Regions from separate parts of the Sporosarcina sp. G11-34 genome, predicted to be linked through region 3. Evidence: riboswitches for the same ligand, from Rfam matches in the RefSeq annotation. Region 3 holds a riboswitch; each other region holds the start of a gene.
The links. A riboswitch is a leader RNA that binds a small molecule or an ion and turns the genes downstream of it on or off. The one in region 3 is predicted to bind S-adenosylmethionine.
Positions count from the first base shown of each region.

Region 1: another riboswitch for S-adenosylmethionine. It lies ahead of KSU66_RS00155 (aliphatic sulfonate ABC transporter substrate-binding protein); the one in region 3 lies ahead of metK (methionine adenosyltransferase).
Region 2: another riboswitch for S-adenosylmethionine. It lies ahead of KSU66_RS05190 (methionine ABC transporter ATP-binding protein); the one in region 3 lies ahead of metK (methionine adenosyltransferase).

Region 1 is NZ_JAHNZW010000001.1:29,613-34,729, forward strand. It holds gene acsA (acetate--CoA ligase) at 1-33, opposite strand, end outside; gene KSU66_RS00145 (ABC transporter ATP-binding protein) at 35-754, opposite strand; gene KSU66_RS00150 (ABC transporter permease) at 769-1,611, opposite strand; gene KSU66_RS00155 (aliphatic sulfonate ABC transporter substrate-binding protein) at 1,624-2,613, opposite strand; SAM riboswitch class I at 2,778-2,891, opposite strand; gene KSU66_RS00160 (DUF6241 domain-containing protein) at 3,114-3,650, shown strand; gene KSU66_RS00165 (FAD-dependent oxidoreductase) at 3,716-5,117, opposite strand, start outside.
Region 2 is NZ_JAHNZW010000003.1:196,671-201,787, reverse strand. It holds gene KSU66_RS05200 (MetQ/NlpA family ABC transporter substrate-binding protein) at 1-142, opposite strand, end outside; gene KSU66_RS05195 (methionine ABC transporter permease) at 161-832, opposite strand; gene KSU66_RS05190 (methionine ABC transporter ATP-binding protein) at 822-1,835, opposite strand; SAM riboswitch class I at 1,906-2,017, opposite strand; gene KSU66_RS05185 (pyridoxal phosphate-dependent aminotransferase) at 2,198-3,361, shown strand; gene acsA (acetate--CoA ligase) at 3,445-5,117, opposite strand, start outside.
Region 3 is NZ_JAHNZW010000022.1:15,738-20,854, reverse strand. It holds gene KSU66_RS20025 (cupin domain-containing protein) at 65-559, opposite strand; gene KSU66_RS20020 (alpha/beta hydrolase) at 592-1,380, opposite strand; gene KSU66_RS20015 (gamma carbonic anhydrase) at 1,497-2,009, shown strand; gene metK (methionine adenosyltransferase) at 2,220-3,419, opposite strand; SAM riboswitch class I at 3,612-3,720, opposite strand; gene pckA (phosphoenolpyruvate carboxykinase (ATP)) at 3,904-5,117, shown strand, end outside.

The sequences.
Region 1 (5,117 bases), on a different contig from region 3:
TTTATTCGGATAAATCACTGTTTGGTTTCCCATTTTACTCGACCACCTTTCCTAATTGTAACAAATCAAGAATCTCCGACTTTTTCCCAGCCAGAAATGAACTTCCGCGATCCCTTGGCCTCTTTACTTCGACTGATAACTCAGCCTGCAATGTTCCGGGTTGACCGCCGAGAATGAGGATCCGATCGCATAAATATAGTGCCTCGTCTATGTCATGTGTAACGATTACCATCGTTGATAAACGCTTCTTTTGGATTTTCAATAGTAAATCTTGTAATTGCATTTTTGTAAATGCATCTAATGCGCTAAAAGGTTCATCAAGAAGGAGTACATCTGGTTGACCGATTAACGCACGAGCAATCGCAGTTCTTTGTGCCATGCCGCCCGATAAGTCTTTCGGATAATGTCCCTTAAAGTCAGTTAGTCCAACCAGTTCTAAATAATCTAGCACTTCCTTTTTTTCATTTTGCACATCTTTACTTCCAAATAAAATATTTTCTTCGACACTTAGCCAAGGCATAAGTCTAGGCTCTTGAAAAATCATGCCTACAGGCTGTCTACCAGCCTTAGCAATTTTGATTTCACCTTCATAATCCTTATCGAGTCCCGACAATACGCGAAGAAGTGTGCTCTTCCCGCAGCCACTCGTTCCCAAAATGCCAACAGTCTCTCCTTCTTGAATAGAAAAAGATATATCTTCAAAGCCAGCAAGCCCATCATTGAATGTTCTTGAAGCCTCTCTCACTTTCAACATATTTCCCACTCCCCTTAAAGTTGATTTTCCAAATTATCTTGCCATTTCAAAGCACGTGCTTCCCATCCTTTTAATAAACTATCCGTTATCTTCCCAAGTACTGCGAATAATATAATACTAGCCATAATTAGTTCGGGTGAATAAGTATTCTGACCTACCACAAGTAGATAGCCAAGTCCCTTGCTAGCGCCCATCAATTCAGCAGCTACAACGAACATCCATCCTAAACCAACGCCGCTACGTAATCCCACGAAGAAAGACGGGAGTGATGCGGGTAAAATGATTCGGCGTACAATCTGTAATGAAGTAAAGTGATAAATCCTTCCAACCTCTATTAGCTTACGGTCTACGCCCTGTATTCCAGAGACAATATTTAAATACACCGGAAAGAAAACACCCACAGCAATTAGTACAACTTTAGAAGATTCGCCAATCCCCATCCACAATATAAATAATGGCACCCAGGCTAATGATGGGATTGATCGGAATGCTTGGATTAATGGATCAAGAAGCTCTTCAAACCATTTGAAATAGCCAACGATTGACCCCAAGACAAGTGCTGCAATCGTTCCTGCAAAAAAGCCGACAAATACACGGAATAAAGTAATCCCTATATGACCCCAAAGCACACCTTCATTTCCCATCTCGATAATTTTGCTGAATATAGTTGTAGGAGCGGGAAATACATACGTATCAATTAAATTTAAGCGAGCAGTTGCTTCCCATACGACTAATAGAATTATTGGCAATAGCCAACCTAGTGTGTATCCCCGAATCTTTTTTGCACTCACCTTAACTTTAATCGACTTTTTGGCTTTCACTTTCAAAAAATCCTTCGCTTCAGTATTGACTGTCATACGGCAACCCTCCTATTTTGAATTTAAGACCTTTTCCGCAAATTCTTCATTTATTAATTCACTTACTACTTTTTCAATATTTACATCTTTTGTTATTACTTTTTCAGAAACCAATACAGCACCTGCTTCTTCTAATGCTTGAATTTGTTTTTCACCAGGCAAAGGATCGGAAAAATCATTTCGCTCAATACTTTTTTCAGCGACTTCCAATTTCATACCTGATTCTCTAGCCAGTATTTCTGCTGCTTCAGAAGGATTTTCTTCAACCCATATTCGCGATTTCTCATACACTTCGATTACTTTTTCAACAATATCCGGATGCTCCTCAGCAAAATCTGTTCGTACATTTAGTGTTCCATAAGTATTTTTGTCATGATCTCGGTAAAATAAATTCGCTCCGGAATCAACTTCAGCACTAGCCATATGTGGATCAAGGCCTGCCCATGCATCTACCTGACCCGTTAGAAGTGCGTTCGCCCCGTCTGAATGCTGTAAGTTAACTATTTCTACATCCTTTGATGACAGTCCCACTTCTTGTAAAGAACGGAGAAGGAAAATATAAGGGTCTGTACCTAAAGTTGCAGCAACTTTCTTTCCTTTCAAATCTTCCACTGTTTTTATCGAAGAATCTTCGGTCGTTACAAGTGCAGTCCATTCAGGTTTCGAATAAATATAAACTGACTCTATTGGTGAACCATTCGATTTGGCAATCAATGCTGCGGCACCTGCCGTAGATCCAAAATCAACACTTTTAGAGTTTAAAAATTCTAGTGCCTTATTACTTCCTTGGCTAAGAACCCATTCAACTTCAATTCCTTCACTTGCAAATACCTCTTCTGCCCATCCAAATTCCTTAAGCGCCAAACTAGTTGGTGAATAGTACGCATAATCCAATACAACTTTTTCAAGCTTTTTCTTTTCTTCCCCTTTTGCTGATGAACAACCTGTGAGGATTAATGACGCACCAACCGCTACTAGAATAAATGCAATAATTTTCTTCATTGTAATCTCCCCTTTAATTGTTTTGTATTTCTAAACAGCTTCCACAATAAAAATATACTTAACCTATAAGAATACTAGGTTTATAAATATGAGGATTACCCGCTAACATAAAAGAGAACGATAAAAAGCCCCCTTCTAATAAGAAGAGGGCTTAAAGATTCCTCCTCTTATCTTCCAGATTCAATCGAATCTGTAGGATGTAGCACCTTTTCAGATATAAATACCTGTTGGTTGCCGGGCTTCATTGGGCCTATCCCCTCCGCCGCTCTTGATAAGAGTATTATTTAATTTTAAATGTGCTAGTTACTAGTAATATTATTGATTAGCAGTTATCATACAACACACCAGGTTTAATTGTCAACACCTTCTGATAATTAGGCCTATTCTTTTATTTTTCCTTAATATAGAAATTAAATATTTGATAGCAATGAATGAATCTACCAAACATAATTACTTAAATAAGTTATACTAGAATATGGGATAGGAGGTGTTTAATAATTATGAAAAAAGTTGTACTATCTTTACTAGCTATTGCCTGTTTGGTAGCCATTGTCTTTGGTAGTCAATGGCTATTAAATAAAAATAAAGAAGAAGAAATCACCACTGCAAGTGCTGAAGAAATTGCCGCGGGTAAGTCTCCTCAGTCTAAAGAAGTACCAGGTGCTCTTCCCACCCTTGATATTAATAGCAGCTCATCTCAAGATGAGGTAATAGCCGTCATGCATAAGATGACCCACCAGAAAATTATAGCCAATGATAAATGGGGGGCTCTACTTATGACTCAAGAAAATATAGTTACTGTTCATGAAATTATTGAACTAAGCAACTATCCTAATAAAAATGAACTGTTAAAAATTACTAAACGATGGATAAATGGGGATTTTACAAGTGTAGATAATGATCATAATATCATTTGGACACTTCAAGGTGGATCAATCGGAAAGGCACAAGGTATTATGACACCAGAAGAAGAAAGATGGTTTATTATTCACAATTTTGGTGAAGAGGTTGTTGAAGATTGGATGCATAATCAATAATAATTGGCTTTAACTAAACATCAAAAAAACAGCAGTAGAAGTTCACTGCTGTTGATTTTTAGACGTTAATAACCAGAGTCATCTGATGTTAAATTATCAATCATCTTGTAGTCATACTTCTGAAGTGGTTTTTCGGCTGGGCCTTCAATCACCTCACCCGTGTGTTTGAATCTAGAACCGTGACACGGACAGTCCCAAGTACGATCACCGTTATTCCATTCAACCTCACAACCTATATGTGTGCAGGTGGTATCGACAATATGAAGTTCCCCGTCGTCATCTTTATAGGCACCTTTTCTGTGCCCGTCCAACATAATAACTGCCCCTTCACCATTTTCTAAACTCTCAGGGCTTGTTTTAGGTGAATCAAGCTTTCCTTTTATTAATTGGCCAACGACATTTGCATTCTCTTTGAAGAAATTTTTCAAACTCGGATGTGCATAGAATCGGGCAGGTTTATATAATTCTTGATAATTGTTCTCTTTGCCTACTATCATATCTTTAAATAACATCGCAGCAGCGGTTCCATTGGACATTCCCCATTTTCGAAAACCTGTCGCAATTAATATATTGGGTTGTCCCGAAGTAATTTCCCCGATATAAGGAAGCTTATCCAGTGTGACTAAATCCTGTGCGGACCAGCGGTAAACAATCTCCTCAAGCCCAAATACTTCTTCTCCGAAGCTTTCCAATGCCTTATAATGTTCCATCGTTTCTATACCTTGACCAGTCTTGTGACTCTCACCGACAATTAAAACCAATTCCTCACCGTCTACTTCGACAGCGCGAAGTGAACGGTTTGGCTCATCGGCACTAATATAAATTCCACCCGGGAACTTTTTCTTGGTTTTAACAGCAAGTGCATAGGAACGGTCTGCATGCATTCTTGTAGAATAAAGACCTAGCCCCTCATAAAACGGAAAATGCGAACAAACAAGCACATGCTTAGCAGTGACTCTTGGACCCTCCTTTGTTAAAACAGTTGGATTCTCCCCAGTCTCAATATTTACCGCAACTGTATTCTCAAAAATGAGCCCTCCCTTGCCCTTGATAAGCTTGATAAGATGAACCAAGTATTTAGTCGGATGAAACTGAGCCTGCCCTTTCATTACAAGTGCTTTTTCTATGGCAATATCAAAAGGTATCGTATCCACTAGTCCCCCATCAATTCCTAGTTTCTCATAGGCCTCTGCTTCCTTTACAACCTTTTTCGCATATTCTTCTGTTGTTGCATACAAGTATGCGTCTTGATTGCTAAAATCGCAATCAATGCTTTGCTCATTCACGGTCTTTTTGATAAAGTCTAACGCTTCTTTATTTGCTTCATAATATAATCTCGCCTTACTTCTACCCAAATTATGAATAAATTCATCATATATTAAATCATGTTGGGCTGTAATTTTTGCTGTCGTATGCCCTGTTGTTCCATTCATTAATTTCCCTGCATCTAACACAGCAACCTTAAAA
Region 2 (5,117 bases), on a different contig from region 3:
CTTTCGTTAACATATCACTATAAGGACCGGGTGTTGCACCGAGCTTTAGTGATTTTTCATCTCCCGATTTATCTTTTCCTCCACAAGCTACGAGTACCCCCGCAAGCGCAAGTATCAAAACCTTAAAAATAAACTTTTTCATCATTTTTCTCTCCTCTAGTTAGCTTTTATCTACTGCTTTTGAAATACGATCCCCAGCAAACTGAATCGCTTGTACTAATAAAATCAAAATAACAACTGTCACAACCATAATCGTATTATCATAACGGTAATAACCGAATCGAATGGCTAAGTCTCCAATTCCCCCGCCACCGACAAACCCAGCCATAGCGGAATAGGCGACTAAACTGATTACTGTTAGTGTGAGACCTTGAATAATGCTCGATTTCGCTTCAGGTAGCAAAACATCTTTTATAATCATCCACGGCGTTGCACCAACCGCGATTGCCGCTTCAATCACGCCTTTGTCAATTTCCCGCATGGATGTTTCTACAATCCTTGCAAAGAATGGAATCGCTGCCGCGGATAACGAAACACTTGCCGCTGTCGGACCATAAGCATCCCCAACAATAAACGTTGTCAGCGGTGTAATTGCCACGAGTAAGATAATAAATGGAATCGAACGAACGACGTTGATGATAAAGCCCAAAACGGATTTGATGAAGACATTTTCCAAAAACAAATCTTTTTCCGTGACGAAAAGTAGAAGTCCAAGTGGCAACCCAATAAGTAACGCCACTCCAAATGCAATTCCAATCATATAAATCGTTTCGCCAAATGCTTTCGTTATTTCAGGTAGTAGTTCCACGATGCGTTGAAATTCAATTCCCATGCTCAATCACCTCCACTTGTGCGGCTCGGGATGACATATACGCAAGAGCCTGATCCACTTCATGCTCGTCCCCTTTTAGTTCCATTAAGAAAATGCCAAGTGGATTTTCCTGAATATATTCAATGGAACCATGTAGGAAATTCCCTTGGACATCAAATTTTTGCACGGTATCAGAAATAATTCCTTCACCGGCAATGTTTCCTTTAAACATGATTTTAACAAGGCGGCCTGTACATTTTTCTAAAATGGCAGGTGGCACATCGAATGATACAACGCTACTAATGAATTCCTTCGTTAACTCTGTTTGCGGATCTGAAAATATATTATATACAGATCCTTCCTCAACCACTTTTCCATCTTGCATAATCGCCATTCGATCACAAATCTCTTTTACTACGTTCATCTCATGTGTAATAAGAACGATTGTAATTTTTAACTCCCGATTAATTTTTTTAAGCAAGCGCAAAATAGATAACGTTGTATTTGGATCTAATGCCGATGTGGCCTCATCACAAAGTAAAACGGATGGATCATTAGCAAGTGCACGTGCAATACCAACTCGCTGCTTCTGCCCTCCACTTAGTTGTGCCGGGTACACGTCCTTTTTATCAGATAGACCTACCATTTCAAGTAGTTCTTCCACGCGTTCGCTAATCTTATTCGCGGGTGTTTTTGCCGCACGTAATGCAAAAGCGATATTTTCATAAACTGTCTTTTGACTAATTAAATAAAAGTGCTGAAAAATCATTCCAATTTTTAAACGGGCACGTCGCAAGCTTTCCCCCCGTAATTCCATCAAGTTCACATCGTCTATTAAGATTGTCCCGCTCGTTGGTTTCTCCAATAAATTCAAACACCGGATGAGCGAACTTTTTCCGGCACCTGAGTAACCGACGATTCCGAAAACTTCCCCTCTATTAATAGTAAGGGTTACGTTATCTACACCTTTTACGACTCTTTCTTTTGTGTTATATATTTTTGATACACCTTTTATTTGAATCATGAAATTCCCTTCTTTCTACAAATAAAAAGCACTTCTTTCATGATGAAAGAAGCACTGAGCAAATAATTTCAGCTTATCTTTCAGAATGGCATACACTCTGTAGGAATTGGCACCTTCCATGTATTTGACATGGGGTTGCCGGACGTCATAGGGCCTAATCCCTCAGTCTCTCACGATAAGTTCCATATGAAGTTGTAAACGTATACAATGAATCATAATACGAAACAAGAACGCTGTCAACCCTTGTCGATAATTAACTTTTCTCAAATGACTACTATTCTTGTACTTCGAGTAGACAAATAAAGCAAATGACTATAAGATTTATTAGAGATATGCAACTAATTCGAAAATGAGGTCATCAAATGGAATTTTCAAATCGATTAAAAAATTTTCCTCCACACTTTTTTACATCGCTCACTCACAAAGCTGAAAAAGCCGTTGCGGAGGGGCGAGATGTTATTAACTTAGGTCGCGGAAATCCAGACCAACCTACGCCGCCACATATTGTAAAAGCTCTACAGGAAGCCGTAGAAGACCCAGCGACACACGGGTACTCCCCATTTAGAGGAATTATGGAATTCAAACAAGCCGCCGCAGATTTTTATAAACGTGAATACAATGTCGATATCGATCCTAAAACAGAAGTCGCTGTCCTATTTGGCACCAAACCTGGATTGGTAGAACTACCTCTTGCCCTTATGAATGAAGGGGAATTACTATTGCTTCCAGACCCAGGGTATCCTGATTATTTATCGGCGGTCAGTTTGGCGAATATCACATACGATACAATGCCCTTACTTGCGGAAAATGATTTTCTCCCCGACTATAATCTTTTGACTGATGAACAGAAAAAAAATGCGAAATTGATGTACTTGAATTATCCAAACAACCCAACAAGTGCAACTGCCACGGTTCCTTTTTTCGAAGAAACCATCGCATTTGCGAAAGCTAACGATATTGCTGTCATGCATGATTTTGCTTACGGCGGCATTGGGTTTGATGGTAAGAAACCGGTTAGTTTTCTACAAGCTGAAGGTGCAAAAGATGTTGGTATTGAAATGTACACATTGTCAAAAACGTATAATATGGCTGGATGGCGAGTCGGTTTCGCTGTCGGGAATGCCAAAATCATCGAGGCCATTAGCTTGTTGCAAGACCATTTATTCATTGATATTTTCCCTGCTATTCAGCGTGCAGCAGCAGTTGCATTAACGGGAAGCCAAGACTGTGTCGTTGAGCTCGCTTCACTTTACGAAACGAGGCGCAATGTATTAATTTCCGAGTGCCATCGAATTGGTTGGAATGTAGTTGCACCAGGCGCATCCTTCTTCGCATGGTTATCTGTGCCGGAAGGACATACAAGCGAATCGTTCTCTGATTTACTGTACGAAAAAGCAGATATCATCGTTGCACCAGGACATGGTTTTGGTGAACATGGGGAAGGATACATACGCGTTGGATTATTAGAAGATGAAGATCGTTTGAGGGAAGCCATTACACGAATTGAAAAACTCAATTTGTTTTGAATTCAAAAAACAGACGAATGATTACCCATTCGTCTGTTTTCGATTTTTTAAAGTCGGACCATACCTAATCTTCTTCAAAAGGCCTAGACTTCTAAGGCTATTCTTTTTTCGGCCTCTCTTGCTTTTAATTCGCGGCGAAGGACTTTTCCGCTAATCGGAGTTTTGGGTAACTCTTTAATAAATTCAATTTCCCTCGGAGCTGCATGTGCGGCAAGCCCACTACGAACAAATAAGCGTAATTCTTCTAATAACCCATCACCTTCCTTATACTCTTTGTTTAATACAATAAACGCCTTCACGATTTCCCCTCTTACTTCATCCGGCTTTCCAATAACACCCACTTCGGCGACTGCGGGATGCTCAATAAGTTTACTTTCCACTTCGAAAGGACCGATTCGTTCTCCAGATGAGTTAATCATATCGTCGCTTCGTCCTTGGAAAAAGACATATCCGTCTTCATCAATTATTGCCAAATCACCTGAAACATACCAACTTTCGAAAGGAAAATATGTCAAAAACTTATCCGGGTCTTTCCATACTTCCTTCATTAAAGAAGGCCAGTTTGCTTTCAATGCCAATTGCCCGACAGATCCGTTATCCAGAACCTCCCCGTTATCTCCTAATATAGCTGCTTCAATTCCTGGAAATGGTCGCCCCATAGAACCTGGCTTTATCGCTTCAGATGGTAAATTAACGATTAACTGGGCACCTGTTTCTGTCATCCACCATGTATCATGAATTCGTTTGTTAAGCACATCGATTCCCCATCGAATAACTTCTGGATTCAATGGTTCACCGACACTTAAAATATGTCGGATTTTTGAAAGGTCATAATCGAACGTTAGTTTATCCCCTTCCGCCATCAGCATTCTAAATGCAGTCGGTGCGCTATACCAAACATTTACACCCGTACGCTCTAATACGTCGTACCATTCTTTCGCACCGAATCTACCTCCATGAATGACAGTTGTCACTCGATTTAGCAATGGAGCGAACACACCGTAGACGGTCCCCGTCACCCAGCCTGGATGAGCGGTGCACCAATAAATATCCTCTTCTTTTAAATCGAGTACCCATCTACCCGTTATATATTGCTGAATCATTGCTCGATGTGCATGAATAATCCCTTTAGGTTTACCTGTCGAACCGCTTGTATAATGGATATTCAATCCATGATCAAGATCTACCCATTCAATTATGTTTTCTTCTACTTCGAACTTCCTTACTTCTTCAAATAAAGAAATTTCATCTCCCTTACATAGTTCCGGTTCAGCTGTAATAAACACTGTCGTTAAAGACGGTAATTCCTTTCGGGAAACCCGTTTCACAAGTTCTGGTGATGCGATTAAAAAGGTTCCTTCGCAATCATGAATTCTTTCCTTTACCGCGTCTTCCATAAATGCTTCAAAAAGTGGCCCGACGACAGCCCCAAGCTTAATTGCTGCAAGCATAGCGATATGACAATCTGGATGCTTCGGTAAAAATACGAATACAAAGTCACCTTTTTTCACACCATGTTTTTTCAACACGGTTGCCCACTGATCAGACCTTTTTTTCAATTCACTATATGTTAGTTTGTACTCTTCATTTTCTCCAATATAATGAAGTGCAATTTGCTCACCAAATCCAGCTGCGACATGGCGGTCTACACACTCATATGCCATATTTACTTTTCCTGTTTGGGACCAACTAAAATTCGACTCTACTTCTTTCCATAAGAAATCTTCCCTTTTAGGTAATTCGGTCGTAATATTAT
Region 3 (5,117 bases):
TTTGCTAATCAAAGATAGTGAAAGTATGCCCTAAATTCCAGAAAGCAATTCGTCAACCAGAATTTCAAAGACTCTTATAAGCTAACTTTTTAATAACCTTTTCATGTTGAGGATATGGAACAAGTAATTCTTCCTGCGTAAACAGCTCGAAATCTTCAAAATCAAAGCCAGGTGATACCATGCAACCAACAAGTGAAAAAGTACCGTTTTCGATTACCGATGAACCAAATATTGAGTTTTTTGGCACAATGACTTGTGGCATTTCCCCGTTTTCAATATTAAGGCCAACTTTCATTTCACGGTAACTTCCCTGCTCATCGATTATATGCACAAGTAACGGACTTCCCGCGTGATAATACCATACCTCATCTGATTTAAGACGATGAAAATGCGATACATCTTCTGACCCAAGAAGGAAATAAATATTTGTGAACAAACTTCTCTTAGTTCCAAATGCTTCAATTTCTTCTTCCGATGTAAAGCTACTCTTGTAATAACCGCCTTCTGGATGACGTTCAAGTTTTAGCTTATCTATATAATAGTTGGCGTCTTTATTCATTTTTAGAGGATTCCCCTATTTTTATTTTATTTTCAAACAATATAGCCAAGTGATCGTAACGCTCCGTGCATGAATGATTCCGTATACAAGTAAACTTCTTCTCGTTCTGGTTCTTGATATACGTCATGATACAGACGCTTCCACTCTTTGAATTGAAATTCCGTTAAGTTTTGATTGAGCAGCCACTTCTTTCCGTAGGAACTGTCTGTAATTTTATCATTTCCTGCGACATGAAGAAGGACGGGCGTATTTCGAATTGCACCTTGGTGTTGGCCCACCGTTTTCATAAAGTTTTGCAATTCCTTATACCAACCCGTTGTAATCATTGAACTATAATGTTTATCGGCACGCGATTCTATGTAACTTTCGTGATCTCGTGTTAATAATTCTGTGCTGATGTTATGGTCTACCTTCATAGATGAAGATAACTTCGAAAGCACCTTCGAATATTTTGATGGTTGATGATCCAAGTGTAACCAAGGTGAACTTAGAATGACTCCCGCACACAACACTTCCTCCGTTTGCAATATGCGCATAACAATCGTTGCACCCAATCCATGCCCCATAATAAATAATGGCAGCCCATCAAGTATTCCGATTTTTAGAAGCTCTTTTACGTACCCTATATATGAATCAAATTTTTCATCGTGAACGCTTGGAACTGCTTGCGATCCATGTCCTGGTAAATCCCCCATGACTACGTGAAAATTATTATTTCTTAATGTTTTAATTAGCCATGCATACCGGCTATGGTGCTCATATGCACTATGGACTATTGCAACTACTGCCTTTGGTTGCCCTTCAGCTTCCCATTTCCACATGAACGTTCCCCCTAGTTTTCAAAATGTTTTTTTTATATACTTCCCTTATTTATTCAATAAAAACATGATGTTTGGTACGATAATTATACACTACCTATAGAAAAGAGGAGAATGCTTTGATTTACCCATATAAAGGCAAATTACCAAAAATCGACCCTTCTGTTTTTATTGCTGATTATGCAACAATCACGGGAGATGTAACCATTGGTGCCCAATCTTCAATTTGGTTCAGTACAGTAATTCGAGGTGATGTGTCACCTGTTGTCATCGGTAAAAAAGTTAGCATTCAAGATTTAAGCTGTCTTCATCAAAGTCCACAGTTCCCACTCATTATTGAAGACGAGGTAACCGTTGGACACCAAGTGACATTACATAGTTGCACAGTAAGAAAAGGTGCGTTAATTGGTATGGGCTCGATCATTTTGGATGGTGCTGAAATCGGGGAGGGCGCATTCATCGGTGCCGGAAGTTTAGTTCCTCCGGGCAAGAAAATTCCACCAAATATGCTTGCGCTTGGATCCCCGGCGAAAGTTGTTCGAGAACTAAATGACGCAGACCGCGCGGACATGGAACGTGTCGTAAGTGATTACGCGGAAAAGGGAGCGTACTATAAAAGTATACAAAAGTAATATTGCAATTTTAACCAGTCGTTAGAATACTCTCATTTATCATACCACTATAATAAAAATTGCGACGATTTAATACAACAGTCTCCCTAAACGGACCATAAATTGGGTATCTAGCAGACTTAACAAGGAAGTATCCTGCGAATCGATAAAATCCCCGTATAAAAAAGGCGTTAGAAGAGGAGTATCATCCATCTTCCAACGCCTTTTTCATTATTTACTAACTAGGTTTTTCAGTTCTTCGGCTTTATCCGTTTGCTCCCATGGTAAATCGATGTCTGTACGACCGAAATGACCATAAGCTGCGGTTTGTTTATAAATCGGACGACGAAGGTCTAGCATTTTAATAATGCCAGCTGGACGAAGGTCAAATAACTCGCGAACAACTTCAACAAGTTTGCCTTCTGATACAGTCCCTGTCCCTAATGTATCTATCGAGATTGAAACAGGCTGTGCAACTCCAATCGCATAAGCAAGTTGAACTTCACAACTTTCTGCAAGTCCTGCAGCTACGATGTTTTTCGCAACATAACGCGCCGCGTATGAAGCAGAGCGATCTACTTTAGTTGGATCCTTACCAGAAAATGCACCACCGCCGTGGCGAGCATACCCGCCGTATGTATCGACAATAATTTTACGACCCGTTAATCCGGCATCTCCCTGTGGCCCACCAATAACGAAGCGGCCCGTTGGATTAATAAAGTATTTTGTCTCTGCATCGATTAAGTCTGCTGGTACAACCGGTCCAATTACATGTTCCTTAATATCACGTTGAATTTCTTCAAGTGTTACTTCGGGATTGTGTTGGGTTGAAATAACGATTGTATCAATACGCTTCGGCTTATTATTTTCATCATATTCGACAGTTACTTGTGTTTTACCATCTGGACGTAAATATGACAATATGCCTTCTTTTCGTACCTTAGCAAGCCTCTGTGAAAGCCTATGTGACATACTAATCGGAAGTGGCATAAGTTCCGGTGTTTCATTACACGCATAACCAAACATTAAACCTTGGTCTCCTGCTCCGATTGATTCAATATCTTCATCAGACATCGAACCCTCTCTTGCCTCAAGCGCATTGTCAACTCCAGCAGCGATATCTGCCGATTGTTCATCAATTGCAGTTAATACTGCAGATGTTTCCCAATCAAAGCCAAATTTCGCATTAGTATAACCTATTTCTTTTACAGTTTCTCGAACTACTTTTGGAATATCCACATATGTAGAAGTAGTAATTTCTCCTGCAACGAGCACGAGTCCTGTCGTTATCGTTGTTTCACATGCGACACGTGCATTTGGATCCTCTTCTAAAATTGCATCCAGAATGGCATCAGAAATTTGGTCACACATCTTATCTGGATGTCCCTCTGTTACTGATTCCGACGTGAAAAGACGACGGTTTGTCATTATATTTCCTCCTTATATCCTACGAGATTGATACGGTACTCATTTTCCCATGTCACTTCCTACCGCATATTGCACCGGCAGGGATTCGTAACCAATTCGAGCTTTGTACACGAGGACAAAGGGCGTGCATATAAAAAAAGCCCCTCGCTCACGTAAAACACATGAGGAAAGGCGTGATTACAAAAGTACCCTTCACTCTTATCATCCAAGGAGTTTCACCTTGCATCAGGTTTGGCACCTTTGCGGTTTAATGCAGGTTGCCGGGTTTCATAGGGACTGCCCCTCCACCAGCTCGGGATAAGAGTATCCGTTCAATATATTATTTTACGAATAAAATCATCAAAAGTCAAATTTTTTCATCTATAATAGGTTGCACTTCTATCAAGTATAGTTTATTATTTTAAATGTGTTATACTAATTAATGAATGTGATGACTAACAGCCAAAATTAACCTAAAGGCTAACTAAAAAAGGACGGTGCATAAACTATGATTTCAGCGAAAATTAGTGACGAGCTAAACAATCTACTTTCTGGCGGAAACGTGAGCAATCAACTTTCAGTAGCAAGTCTTGTTGAAAAAGCCACATCTCGGGGAGAAGCGATGCTAACTGCTGACGGAGCAGTGGTTGCTCAAACTGGGAAATATACAGGTCGTTCTCCGAAAGATCGATATATCGTGGAAGAGGCTTCTTCCAAGGATAAAATCGACTGGGGTAATGTAAACCGTCCAATTTCTTCAGAGATTTATGATTCCTTATACGAAAAAGTTATTGATCACTTAAAAGCTAAAGACGAAATCTTTGTTTTCAAAGGTTTCGCAGGTGCAGAACACGATTCCCGTCTTTCAATCCAAGTTGTGAATGAGTACGCATGGCATAATCTTTTTGTCCACCAATTATTCATTCGACCAACAAAGGAAGAGCTAGAGGCGCACGAATCTCAATTCACAATTGTTTCAGCTCCAACTTTTAAAGCAGATCCAGAAGTTGATGGAACTGAATCTGAAACTTTCATTATTGTTAACCTTGAAAAACGAATTATTCTAATTGGTGGTACTGAATACGCAGGAGAAATGAAAAAATCGATCTTCTCGATTATGAACTACTTGCTACCTGAAAACGATATCCTTCCTATGCATTGTTCTGCAAACGTTGGTGATGATGGCGATGTTGCATTATTCTTCGGTCTATCCGGTACAGGTAAAACAACGCTTTCTGCGGATTCAAACCGTAAACTAATTGGTGATGATGAACACGGTTGGTCAGATAATGGCGTCTTCAATATCGAAGGTGGCTGCTACGCTAAGTGTATCAATTTGTCGGAGGAAAAAGAGCCTGAAATATTTGGTGCCATTGGCTTCGGTTCTGTTTTAGAGAACGTTGTTATTGACCTTGATTCTCGTATTCCTGATTATGATGATGGTTCATTAACTGAAAATACACGTGCGGCTTACCCTATCCAGGCTATTGACAATATTGTCGATCCATCTGTTGCTGGTAACCCGAAAACAATTGTATTTCTTACAGCGGACGCATTCGGCGTGTTACCTCCTATCTCAAAATTGACGAAGGAACAAGCAATGTACCACTTCCTAAGCGGTTTCACTTCGAAACTAGCGGGAACTGAGCGCGGCATTACATCTCCAGAAGCTACGTTCTCAACTTGCTTTGGTTCGCCATTCCTTCCACTTCATGCGACTGT